DNA from 3 places in the Psychrobacillus mangrovi genome. Region 3 is predicted to be linked to each of the others. Evidence: riboswitches for the same ligand, from Rfam matches in the RefSeq annotation. Region 3 holds a riboswitch; each other region holds the start of a gene.
The links. A riboswitch is a leader RNA that binds a small molecule or an ion and turns the genes downstream of it on or off. The one in region 3 is predicted to bind lysine.
Positions count from the first base shown of each region.

Region 1: linked by a shared signal. The riboswitch ahead of WAX74_RS16570 (transporter substrate-binding domain-containing protein) and the one ahead of WAX74_RS13165 (Na+/H+ antiporter NhaC family protein) in region 3 are both predicted to bind lysine.
Region 2: linked by a shared signal. The riboswitch ahead of WAX74_RS06860 (aspartate kinase) and the one ahead of WAX74_RS13165 (Na+/H+ antiporter NhaC family protein) in region 3 are both predicted to bind lysine.

Region 1 covers NZ_JBAWSY010000017.1:7,837-12,059, forward strand. Annotated here, with positions in the region: gene WAX74_RS16565 (purine-cytosine permease family protein) at 580-1,980, opposite strand; lysine riboswitch at 2,262-2,445, shown strand; gene WAX74_RS16570 (transporter substrate-binding domain-containing protein) at 2,573-3,427, shown strand; gene WAX74_RS16575 (amino acid ABC transporter permease) at 3,488-4,223, shown strand, end outside.
Region 2 covers NZ_JBAWSY010000003.1:197,307-201,529, reverse strand. Annotated here, with positions in the region: gene WAX74_RS06870 (succinate dehydrogenase cytochrome b558 subunit) at 1-370, opposite strand, end outside; gene WAX74_RS06865 (YslB family protein) at 662-1,078, shown strand; gene WAX74_RS06860 (aspartate kinase) at 1,126-2,343, opposite strand; lysine riboswitch at 2,498-2,677, opposite strand; gene uvrC (excinuclease ABC subunit UvrC) at 2,716-4,223, opposite strand, start outside.
Region 3 covers NZ_JBAWSY010000009.1:125,651-129,873, reverse strand. Annotated here, with positions in the region: gene WAX74_RS13165 (Na+/H+ antiporter NhaC family protein) at 144-1,712, opposite strand; lysine riboswitch at 1,818-2,001, opposite strand; gene yunB (sporulation protein YunB) at 2,052-2,831, opposite strand; gene WAX74_RS13155 (bifunctional metallophosphatase/5'-nucleotidase) at 2,880-4,223, opposite strand, start outside.

The sequences.
Region 1 (4,223 bases), on a different contig from region 3:
TTTTGTGGAAGTAAAGAGTCCATATCGTTTGGTTTATAATTCTAATTAATTATGCATTAGAGCTGACAGCAAGAATCTACTAGTAAAAAGTACAAAGTTTCAAAATAATAATTCTATATTCAATATTGTGATGAAATGAATAGAAAACTATATCAGTAGGTGTTATCTGGATGTACGCCTTACACGCCGCATGCGCGCGTACGTACGGTTGGCATTGTACTAGATGAACAGATTATTTCTTTGAAAAACAACGACGAAGGTTAACAAAGACAATTAATAAAAAATGCACCCTGTAGAGATACAAGGTGCATTAGTTAGTTGTATTATACCGATCAGGCAGTGTCTGTTTTATTATTAGATGATATATTAAATGATAAAATTCGAAGCATAAATCTGTTGAGGGAATAAGTAGAGCAACCAATAGGCAACCAGCCTACTATAAACTCTTCCTTCTAAAAGAGTGAGAATATAGTATAAAACGAATTGTATGCCTATAAGAAGGCTATCTGGAAGTTAAAAAATGAAGGGTAAGCTGATTGAATGGTTAATAGTTGCGGATAGAAAATATCTTTTTAACTATTATGCAATATAATCTTCCTTAGGAATGTCATTTGGAAGCTCTTTGCTATAATATTTACCTTTTGTAAAAACGGCTAAAATCACGGTGATTATAGCTGCTAAAATTGCTGCAAAGAATGCTGCAGTACTTTCCAAAAATGATCCCATATATCCTAGTGCGGCTATTGTACCCAAACCACTTGAGATAAGTAAAGATACTACACCAACAGGATTCCATTTATATAAATATTTGTGTCGAGCCTCGTAATAACCAGGACCAATTTTTAATAGTTTTTTCACGATCATGGCATCCGTAACTAGTATCGATGCCCAAGCAAGTAAAAAGACTCCTTGGAATGTCATTGCTGTATCTAAATGATCCACAATACCACCTAGCATTAATCCTATTGCACATAATCCTGAGACAACAACCCAAAATCGTCTGCCTGGCGTAAATCTAAATACGTTCTCAAAGAAGCTAGCAAGTGATAGGGAACTACTGTAGATATTGGTAACGTTAATTCTAAGTTGAGTTAACATGGTGAATAATACGCCACCGAGCCCTAAGAGTAGAACGATATAAACACCTGGATTTGGTTCACCTAAACGAACACCGAACCATATACCAAGACCACCCATAACTCCAAAACAGAAGATTTGTGGAATAAAGCCTATTGCTAGAGAGCCTATTTTAAGATCCTTTGGTTTAAGAAAACGCGCGTAGTCTGAAGAAAGTAAAGCTGTCAGACCCATTATTCCATGCTGCATTCCTATACAAAGTAGTAAAGCTTGGCCACCCACCTGCACGCCTTCTGGCATATACGTCCAAAATGCTCCTTCATAAACGGATGGAGTGAAGAATGACATTATAATGGCACATAATAAAAAAATACCGAAAATCGGTAAAGACCATTTTTGTAATTTATCTAGTTGTTTAATACCAAACCAATTTAATGGAATAACAATAGATCCGAAGAAAATAATTAGTGCCCATTCAGGTAGGGCGGGGAAGAAGGTGTGAACTGCGGAAACTAAAATCAGGCCTTCAAATGCACAGTACATGATAAAGTTTGTTGCATAAATGAATGAGGTTAACGATGCACCTATGTAACCAAAACCTCCGCCTCTTGATAATAAGTTAACGTTCATCCCGGATTTGGCTGATAGATAAGCTATGAACGTTCCGAGTATACCGGCAACGATTATCGCGTATATGGAGGATATGATAGCATTTATGGCTCCGAATTGAAGTGCCATAACGCTTCCCATTTGAAAATAAAAAATTGCCGTTGCGATACCAAATGTGATATTGGTAACACTAAACCAACCCATCTTCCTTTGATCTCGAGGCACTCTATCTAATGAATAATCATCTTTCATCTCATCTGACACTTTGTGATCTGCTACTTTGACAGATCCCATAATATCATCTCCTTTTTTGTATTAGTTCATAAAAAAACTCACTTCCATTTTTTTAATAAATTCGTCTACCACTTCATCCGTATCCTATTATACCACTAATATCAAGGTTTTTAAACGATTAGTCGGATAGAGTTTATTATTTGCTACTGCATTTGAAAAAATGCATTTACTTTTAAAAGATTATTTTTAATTCAGAAACTTGTTATTACTTCTAGAGTGATTGACAGATATTCATTCGTGTTGTAGACTATGGACAATAATTGAATACGACCTCACTTATACAGTGGGGTAGAGGCGCGATGTTTAACAGTCCTTAGTGGAGTTTGAGAAGCCATGATTCTAGGGAGAAGGAAATGTCGCCGAAGTTTGTAATAATTCTCGGTATTACTTGCTGGGTCTGTAGTGAATAACTACAGGACTGTCCACTATAAACATCCCGGTTTGTAGTGGTGTGCTATCTCATTTGGGAAAAGTAGAGGATTTAGGGCAACTATACATATTGCGACCTGAGTTCATCTCAGGTCTTTTTTTGTGTAAGTTGTCCTTTTTTAGTAGTCAAAAACATAATCTTATATAAAAGGAGAGTAATAGAATGAAAAACAAATTAATAGTTCTAGCAATGTTCGTGTCAATCATCATGCTTCTAGCAGCATGTGGAACGGATGCAACAGAAACTTCAGGATCTTCAACTGATAATACTAAAGAAGCAATAGCAGATACGTTTACAGTAGGTTTAGAAGCTGGTTATGCACCTTTTAACTGGACACAACTAGATGATTCCAATGGTGGAGTGAAGATTGATGGAAACGCAGAATATGCTGGTGGATATGATGTAGAAATTGCAAAACGAATTGCAGACGGATTAGGTAAAGAACTAGTTATCGTTAAAACAGAATGGGATGGACTTGTTCCATCGTTACAATCAGATAAAATTGATGCAATCATAGCGGGAATGTCCCCTACAAAAGAGCGTAAACAAACAATCGACTTCTCTGAAAACTATTACACTTCTAATTTTGTAATGGTAGTTAAAAAAGGTGGACCTTATGAAGGAGCTACTTCTATCCAAGATTTCAGTGGAGCAAAAGTGTCAGGACAATTAAATACTTCACATTACGGTGTAATTGACCAAATTAAAGGTGTAAAAAAACAACCAGCGATGGATAATTTCCCAGCAATGCGTGTTGCATTAGAGTCTGGAATGCTAGATGGTTATGTTTCCGAGCGTCCGGAAGGAATTAGTGCTTCATCAGCGAACGAAAATTTTGCGATGGTTGAATTTACCGATGGATTTGTTGCGGATGAAGAAGAAACAGCAGTTGCAGTTGGACTCAAAAAGGGCAGTGACTTAACAAAACAAATTAATGATATATTGGCGGGAATATCAGAAGAAGATCGTCAAAACATTATGGATACTGCCATTAAAAATCAACCAGCTTCTGAATAAAGATGAAGTGATACCGGCTGCATCTCTTTGCAGTCGGTTTAATTTATGAGGAGGATAAGTATGAGCATTGAGTATATAATATCAATGGTTACCAATAACTGGCCGATGTTCCTACGTGGAGCAGGTATGACGCTCTTAATCTCTATCATTGGTACAATCTTTGGAGCCATTATTGGTTTGCTGGCGGGAGTTATTCGAACAATCCCTATGCCAGAACGAAAAGCAAAACGAATTTTCTTGAAAATAGTAAATGCCATTCTAACAATGTATATTGAATTTTTCCGTGGAACACCGATGATCGTACAAGCGATGGTTATCTATTATGGGTCTGCTTTAGCTTTTGGTGTTGATATGGACAGAACTGCTGCAGCTATTTTTATTGTATCTATTAATACAGGGGCTTACATGGCCGAGATTGTTCGTGGTGGTGTCATTTCCATTGATAAAGGACAATTTGAATCAGCACAAGCAATTGGTATGAATCATATCCAAACGATGCTTCATGTAGTATTGCCGCAGGTGGTACGAAATATTTTACCAGCTACTGGAAACCAATTTATTATAAATATTAAAGATACGTCAGTACTGAATGTAATAGGTGTAACAGAACTATACTTCCAAACAAAAACCGTCGCAGGAATCAGCTTCAAATATTTTGAGCCGTTTTTTGTTGCGTGTATTTTGTACTTCGTCATGACGTTTACGGTAACAATCATTTTACGTTATGTTGAAAGAAGATTAGATGGACCTGAAAACTACAGTATGATCGGTCAACCAACACAAGTCACACTACCAA
Region 2 (4,223 bases), on a different contig from region 3:
CAATAGCTGCTTGGAATCTTGTTTCAAATACATGCCAAGCGATGAATACAACAAGGAAAATTCCAGTGAAACGTTGTAAAATGAACAAATAGTTACGAAGTGTACCAAAGTTTTTCGGATTATTTTTTGCAGTAAATGCAATATAAATTCCGTAAAATGCATGGAACATCAACGGTAAGTAAATTACAAAGACTTCCAAGAATAATAAGAATGGAAGACTCTCCATAAAGTGTGTTGCCCCATTAAATGCTTCTGGTCCTTTAGTAGCAAAATGGTTAATGATCAAATGTTGCGTCAAAAACAATCCAACAGGAATAATTCCTAATAGTGAATGTAGTCGGCGCCAGTAAAATTCGCGATCTTTCGACAAAACAGTTACCCCCCTCAGATTTACATTGACGCAATGATTACTATTGTAATAGAACAATAGGTTTCATTCCGTGCACACATCATCATGTTACGAATTTATGACATATCCATTGTACTCTCAACAATTTAGAGCGTCAAGGTATCTTTCCGTTTTTTCAAAATGTTTAATGTTTCATTTTTGTATAATGATTCGTTTAATTTTTCACATACTATATACCCTTACCAAGGGAAATTTTTTTATGATAAAATAAACTAGAATATTAGAATATAGATTAGAAAGAAGGGTTGCTACTTGGATGAAAAGGAACATTCACATGTAACTTCCTTTGGATATGAATTATTACGCGATCACGTTCTTGCTTCTATTCTCGGAAAACATGAAAAAGATATTTTATATTGGGCAGGAAAAGACCTTGCCCGCAAATTCCCCCTTTATTCGATGGAAGAGGCATCCTCTTTCTTTAACGAAGCAGGATGGGGAATTTTAAAGTTAGATAAAACGACAAAAGATTCCGCTTTTTATACCTTGCAAACTTTTAATTTACCGCAAAGCGGGAAAAGTAGAAGTCATCGATTAGAAGCAGGGTTTTTAGCTGAACAACAGCAGAAAATTGGTGGTTTTTTAACAGAATGCTATGACGAACAGCAAAAGAAAAATGGAGTTGTCACTTTTCATGTTAAATGGGACCTAAAAACTACCATTTCATAATGCAAATAAAGCAATGTACGAAACTGTACATTGCTTTTTATTGATTATTAAGCAATTTCTAAACCAAATTCACTGTGTAAGGCAGTAGCAGCTGAAATCATATCACTCTGTGGAACGACTACTGATACTTTTATTTCTGATGTGCTTACCATCTTCACAGGAATATTTTCCTTCCGAAGACGATCGAACATTTGAGCTGCAACACCTGGATTAGAGACCATTCCCGAGCCCACAATCGAAACTTTCGCAAGTCCTACTTCAAAGTCTGCGAATGTAAAACCAAGATTTTTTTTATTGGTTTCCAATACTGTAATTGCCTCCGCTAAGGAATCTTTTTTGATAGAAAATGAAACTGCAGGTTTTACACCATCCACGATCGACTGCACGATAATATCAACATCAATATGATTCGCTGCAAGTGTCGTAAATATAGAAGCTAATGATCCATTAAATGGCACTTCGTATTCAATCGTTAAACGGACAATATCGGATTCAAAAGCTACTCCTCGAACAACTAAATTATTTTCCACATCCACTTCCTCCTTTAAAATAGTTCCCTCTTCATCACTAAAACTAGGGCGCACACGTAATGGAATCTTGTAATTTTTCGCAAATTCTACAGCTCTTGGATGTAATACGCCGGCTCCTAAATTAGCAAGCTCTAACATCTCATCATATTCAAGTTGCTCTAGTTTTCGAGCATTTTTAATATAACGTGGATCAGAAGTATATATTCCATCTACATCTGTGTAAATATCGCAGACTTCTGCCTCGATGGAAGCTGCAATTGCAACGGCTGAAGTATCTGAGCCGCCTCTACCAAGAGTTGTAATCTCTTCCTGCGTGGATATTCCCTGAAAGCCAGCAACAATTACTACTTTATCTTCCGCAAGTTTGTCCAAGATTTTGGAAGAATCGAACGTAAGGATCTTTGCATTTCTATGTACGTCATCTGTCTGTAATCCTGCTTGCCATCCAGTTAAGGAAATGGCCTCAATTCCTAATGAACTTAATTTGATGGCCAGTAAAGCCATTGTGACCTGTTCTCCTGTAGATAGAAGCATATCCATTTCACGTTTTGATGGTGCATCCGATAGCTCGTTTGCCAAATCAACTAGTTCATCTGTAGATTTTCCCATCGCGGAAACAACTACTACAATTTCATTACCTTTTTCTTTCTCCATTTTAATTCTTCTTGCAACATTAGCAATTTTTTCTGTAGTGGCAACGGAAGTACCACCAAATTTCATTACAATTTTACTCATGAACATCTTCTCCCTTATTTCATTATCTTTCCATGCAACCGCCTAAGTTTGCATCATAATAAAAAGGCGCTGGAGTTGGGACGATAATTAAATAAAAAAAGCTTCTCACATATTGTGAAAAGCTTTGTCCCATACACGGTCAAAAGAATTGTCCATGTGAGATAGCCCTCCAGAATATTGCATTCTGACAATTCTACATTTATTAAATGCAGAACCAACATAAGAAAAGGAAAAGCTTTTCTATGTTTCGGCGAACGACCCTTTCCTCAACTATTATAGGATCTTTTCATCCTCCTGCTGAGTACTCTTGCCAATTCGCACCTCTATCTTCACTTAAAGTGAATATTAAATTGTTTCAACCATAACATAAGATTATTCAGAAGACAATGATTTTTTCTGAAAATGCTCTATCAATATATCTGCTAACTTTTCAGGAAGTCCTGCCTTTATGAATTCTTCTTTAGTAGCAGCTTGCATTTTCTTGATGGAACCAAAATGCTTTAATAATAAAGTCTTTCTCTTAGGTCCAATTCCTTCTATACCATCTAATGAAGAAGCAATCGTATGTTTCCCTCGTTGCTGACGATGAAAAGTAATCGCAAATCGGTGTACTTCATCTTGTATACGTTGTAAAAGGTAAAATGCTTCACTTGTACGTTTCATCGGAATAATTTCCATTGGATCTCCAAATAGTAACTGGGAGGTTTGATGTTTTCCGTCTTTTGCAAGACCAGCAATAGGGATATCTAATCCTAACTCATCTTCCAAAATCTCTCTAGCAGCTTCTATTTGTCCTTTTCCACCATCAATAATGATTAAATCTGGCAAAGGCAAGTTCTCTTTCAAAACTCTTGTGTATCTTCTTCTAACAACCTCACGCATCGCTCCATAATCATCATGTTTGGCAGCTGTTTTTGTTTTATATTTCCGATAATCTTTTTTATAAGCTCTACCATCTACAAACACAACCATAGCTGATACTGCATCTGTACCATGTATATGCGAATTGTCAAACGCTTCTATTCTACTTGGAATTGCAATTCCCATTAAGTCGCCTAATTCTTCTACAGCACCAATAGTACGTTCTTCTTGTCTTTCAATAAGATGAAATTTCTCACTTAAAGCCAACACTGCATTTTTTTCTGCAAGATCTACTAAATTCTTTTTGGTTCCTTTTTGCGGAATGATGACTTTCATTTCTAATAATTCAGTTGCCAAATGCAAATCTGTACTATTTGGAACAAAAATTTCTTTTGGTTTGATGTGTTCGGGTTTTGCATAAAACTGACCTAAAAAAGTGAGGAATTCTTCTTCGGGATCACGATAAATAGGAAATAAAGAGACATCCCTTTCGATTAACTTCCCTTGTCGAACAAAGAACACTTGGACACACATCCACCCTTTGTCCACAGAATATCCAAATACATCTCTACTTGTAAAGTCGTTCATCGTCATTTTTTGTTTTTCCATCACTTGTTCAATGTGAGATATTTGATCTCTATATTCCTTAGCACGCTCAAATTCTAAGTTCTCGGCAGCAGTATGCATTTTTTCTGTCAGGTCCTTCTTCACAGTCGTATGTCCACCATTCAAGAAACTAACTATTTCTTGAATTATTTCATTATAAGTGGATTCCTCAATTTTTTTCACACAGGGAGCTAAGCATTGTCCCATGTGATAATAGAGACAGACTCGGTTAGGCATTTTCTGACATTTACGTAAAGGATATAATCTGTCCAGTAGCTTTTTTGTTTCATGAGCGGCGTGAGAATTAGGGTAGGGGCCAAAATATTTCCCTTTATCTTTTTTTACTTGTCTCGTAATAATAAGTTTAGGGTTCTTTTCAGCTGTAATTTTAATGTATGGATACGTCTTATCGT
Region 3 (4,223 bases):
GTGCCTTATTTTTCTTCAAAACCAATTACGTCATTAAAATATATGTTTTTCAGTGCCCTCATCTACATAGAGGATGGGAGGCAATCATTGTTTTGGCCCAAGCGGATCGGCGCACGACCTAGGTTAGCTTTAGTTAGCTTGCTTTAACTCTGTTTTATATCTTTTTTTGAAGAAATATTCCACACTGTAAACAAGACAATTAGAATTACTACGACTGTTACGAATCCAATAATAACAGATCCAGTTAGACCTAATACTAAGTATCCGATAGCAGCTATGACTGCACTTATAATGGCATAAGGCAACTGAGTAATTACGTGATCGATAACATTTACTCCTGCGCCAGTTGCTGACATAATCGTAGTATCTGAAATTGGAGAACAATGATCACCAAAAACAGCGCCAGCAAGTACTGCAGCTAATACAGGCAACAATAGTTCCGGCTCTATTGCCATTATAATACTTGCTCCAATAGGTAGTAGTATTCCGAAAGAGCCCCAAGATGACCCTGTTGCAAAAGCCATTAGAGCTGTTAGAACAAATAGTAAGAATGGAATTACACCCACTGGAATATTGTTTTCAGCAACTAAAGTTGCCAAATATGCTCCAGTTCCAAGAGCTTCAATTAAAAATGATAATGACCACGCAAATATTAAGATACATATTGCCGGTAACATTGAACTAATTCCAGTAATTAACGCTTTCCAAACAAGGCTTACCCTTGCCGTTGGATTGTATTTTAGCTGTCGTAAGTATAATAATACAGCTATTAAAGTAGCAGTTAGTCCTCCAACAAATAAAGAGAAAGGAACATCCGTATTTTCAAAAATTGTAAATATATCTAGCTGTTTCCCTGAATTTTGATACCCTGTCCAAAACATTGAAAATAGAGTTACCAAAACCAGTGTAACTATCGGTAAAACCAAATCAATTACTTTTCCATAATTGTTTTCTGGAAAATTTCCTTGAAGCTCTCCCGGATTTGGTTTACTCGTGTCAAATAATTTCCCGGTTTCTACAGCAATTTTTTCGTGTCTCTTCATCGGCATTATGTCAAAGTCTGTCCATGCCATAAAGAAAACGATGGCAAGAGTAGAAATAACATAGAAATTCATTGGAGCCATTAACATAAAAGCTTGAAGTGGTGTATACGTAGTAACCGCATGGGTTGTAAATATAACACCTATTTGACTTATTAAAAATGCTCCCCAACTAGAGACAGGTGCTATTACACATATAGGAGCAGACGTAGAATCGATAAAATATGCTAATTTTGCTCGCGAAACCCTATGAGAATCTGTAATAGGTCTAGCAATTTGACCAACCGCTAACGCATTAAAATAGTCATCTACAAAGATAATAATTCCTAAAAACGCTGTGAGAAGTTTAGATCCTCTGCGAGTCTTTATTCTTTGTACAGCCCAAGCAGCAAAAGCTGTGCTTCCTCCAGACAAACTTACTAAAGCAGTAATGATTCCTAAAAATAATATAAACGATAAAATGTAAATATTATATGTGTTTAAACCTTCATCCCAAAAAGATACTTTAAAAGATTCCCATAACAATAATATAGAATCCAGTGGGGCAAAGTTTTCCACTAAAAGTGAAGCGGATATAATTCCAACTCCAAGTGATAATAAAACTCTTTTCGTTACTAACACCATAATGATTGCTAATAAAGGTGGTAATAAAGAAAAAATAGTATTTTCCAAGATAATTTCCTCCTTCTTAGGTGGAGGCACAGAACAGTAAACAAAAAGACCAACCAAATGTTTTGGCTGGCCTCTACTATAGAATTCAAGAATGCACTTTAATCCTTACTCTGTAGCTCGCCATTTATATCATTCCATATAAATGACAGTGTTATTCCTCTTCAAAATAACCCCAACTTTATGTTTTATGACAAAAACATTTCGTTTCGGCAAAGCTTCCTTTCCTAAAAGATCTTCGTTGTCATCCTCACTCATAGTACTATTAAGCAATGCAGCCTCTACCTATTCATTTTTTGCATCTATTACTTTAACATCAAATGTAACCTAAAGCAATCATTCTTATTTTGGTACTGGTGTTGGATTAATTGGTACTTCTACAGAAGGTGCACTACCACCATCACCTTTTGTATAAATTTGAGGAACTTGACCTTGTATTAAACCCATTGCGACCGGAATCTTTTGCTCGACGGTACTCATTTTACTTGCAAGCGGAACAATAATTTGAACATTTACCTTCAATAAGATACTTATATCTACAAAGGCATTATTTATTCCAAACTCATCTATACTTTGTACGACGGTAGATTGAACGTTTCCAATCACATGAAATCTAATGGGAATTTTTGGCCCTAAATTTCCGATTAACGGTATATTGGCTGCCTGCCCCATCGGAACAAAAAACACGACGCCACCTTGATCTTCCATTGTTTGTTTATCGTACTCAATATCATCTAAATAAGGTAAGCTTGAAAGATTACCCTTTTCCGCTTGTTCTAAATGGGATTGTACTAAACTTTGCGTATCAGACAATACTCGGTTAATGATTTCCGTGTTAAATTTTGTAGTCACCATATTATTTGCACTTTCAGATGGAACATGCTCAATAATGTCATTTACATCTAACACATTAGCAATTCTTGTATTGATTGCTTTACTTATAACCATTGAGGCAATTTTATTCGTCTGAACCTCTGCATATTGCAGATAAGTTGGTGTCAAGCGAGCATTGATCCAATAAAACAAACCCGCTACAGAAAGGATAAAGCAAGCTAAAAAAATGGCTAATTTACGCTGCATATTTAAAAACTTGATTCTTTTCTTCTTACGATAGAACAACAAAAAAAAATCCCCCTAGTTATCTATATGTAACCGAAGGATTTTAAATGACTATTTTTCCTGTCTTTGTCCGTACCACTTTAAAACATCTCGTATAAATTCGGGCATAAAGTACTGCTTCTTCGCAAATTTAAAAGAGGGAAAGAAATAGCCAAACGTAAACATATCGAGCGTAGCAAGATGATAAATTTTTTCTAGCTGAACAAGTTCTCCTTTTACGTATACATCCCCTTCTACATCCTCGAAAAGTTGCTGAAATTGCATAGCGCCCAAATATTTCCCTCTGAATCCTAAGCCTTTTACTTCTAGAAGTGGCCATTTTTCGTTTTTAGAAAGCTCCACCGCTTCCAATAATTCTGCTCCTGTTAAGCTGATTACACACGGATTGATTGGATGAGGTAATAGTCTATGCAAATCACCTGCCGTAATGATTCCTTCTTGTAAATCAGTTAAGAAAATACCAGCTGGATACATGGCACAATCTGCTCCTGTAAAAGCAAGCAATGCCTCACCAAAGAAACCGGACATACTCGATGGTTCGAACCAATCTCTCTTCAAAAATGTTTGATTAATAAAAAGTGGGTAATCTAGCTTAGTCTTTCCGATTTGCTGCCAAAATGCTAATTGTTCTGCATTATTTTGGGGAATTTCCAGTGATTCTATTGGATAAAGAACAGCTTGTTTAGAAGTAATTTCCCTAACGCTATGGTCAAATTCTATTGTAACTTTCCCTACATAGGCTCCATATTTTCCAGCTGCGGCTTGCAACGTACCATTCAGCACTTTCCCTTCATCAAAAAAATGGTGTGTATGAGAGCCAAAAATAACATCTATTTGCGGTATTTGCTCTGTAATTATTTCGTCCTGAGATATTCCAAGGTGCGACATACAAAGAATAATATCTACTTTATCTCTTATTTCTTCACATACTTCTTTTAAGCGATTGATTGGCTGTTGAATATGCCAGCCCAATTTTTCATAATAAATTCCAAAGTCTGCGGTAGCAGCTACCAATCCAATCCGAATTCCAGAAGAAGTTTTGTGTATTTTATATGGGAGTATCCATGATGGTATGATGCCATTTTTATCTGTAAAGTTCGAGACAACTACATCAAAATTTGCATCTGTATACATTTCGTCTAGTTCCTCATGACTTAATGTGATGCCTTCATTATTTCCGATGGTGACATAATCATAACCAGCCTCATTTAATAACTCTACATTTCCTTTCCCAAGTGTACCTTCAGTAAAGATATTGGAACGATCAATATGATCACCAATATCTAAAATGAGATAAGAATCATGTCCTTCATGCATCTTTTGTCTAGCGGAGAGAAACTGATGTATAGTCGGCCAGTTTTCTAAATGACTATGCAAATCATTTGTATGATAAAT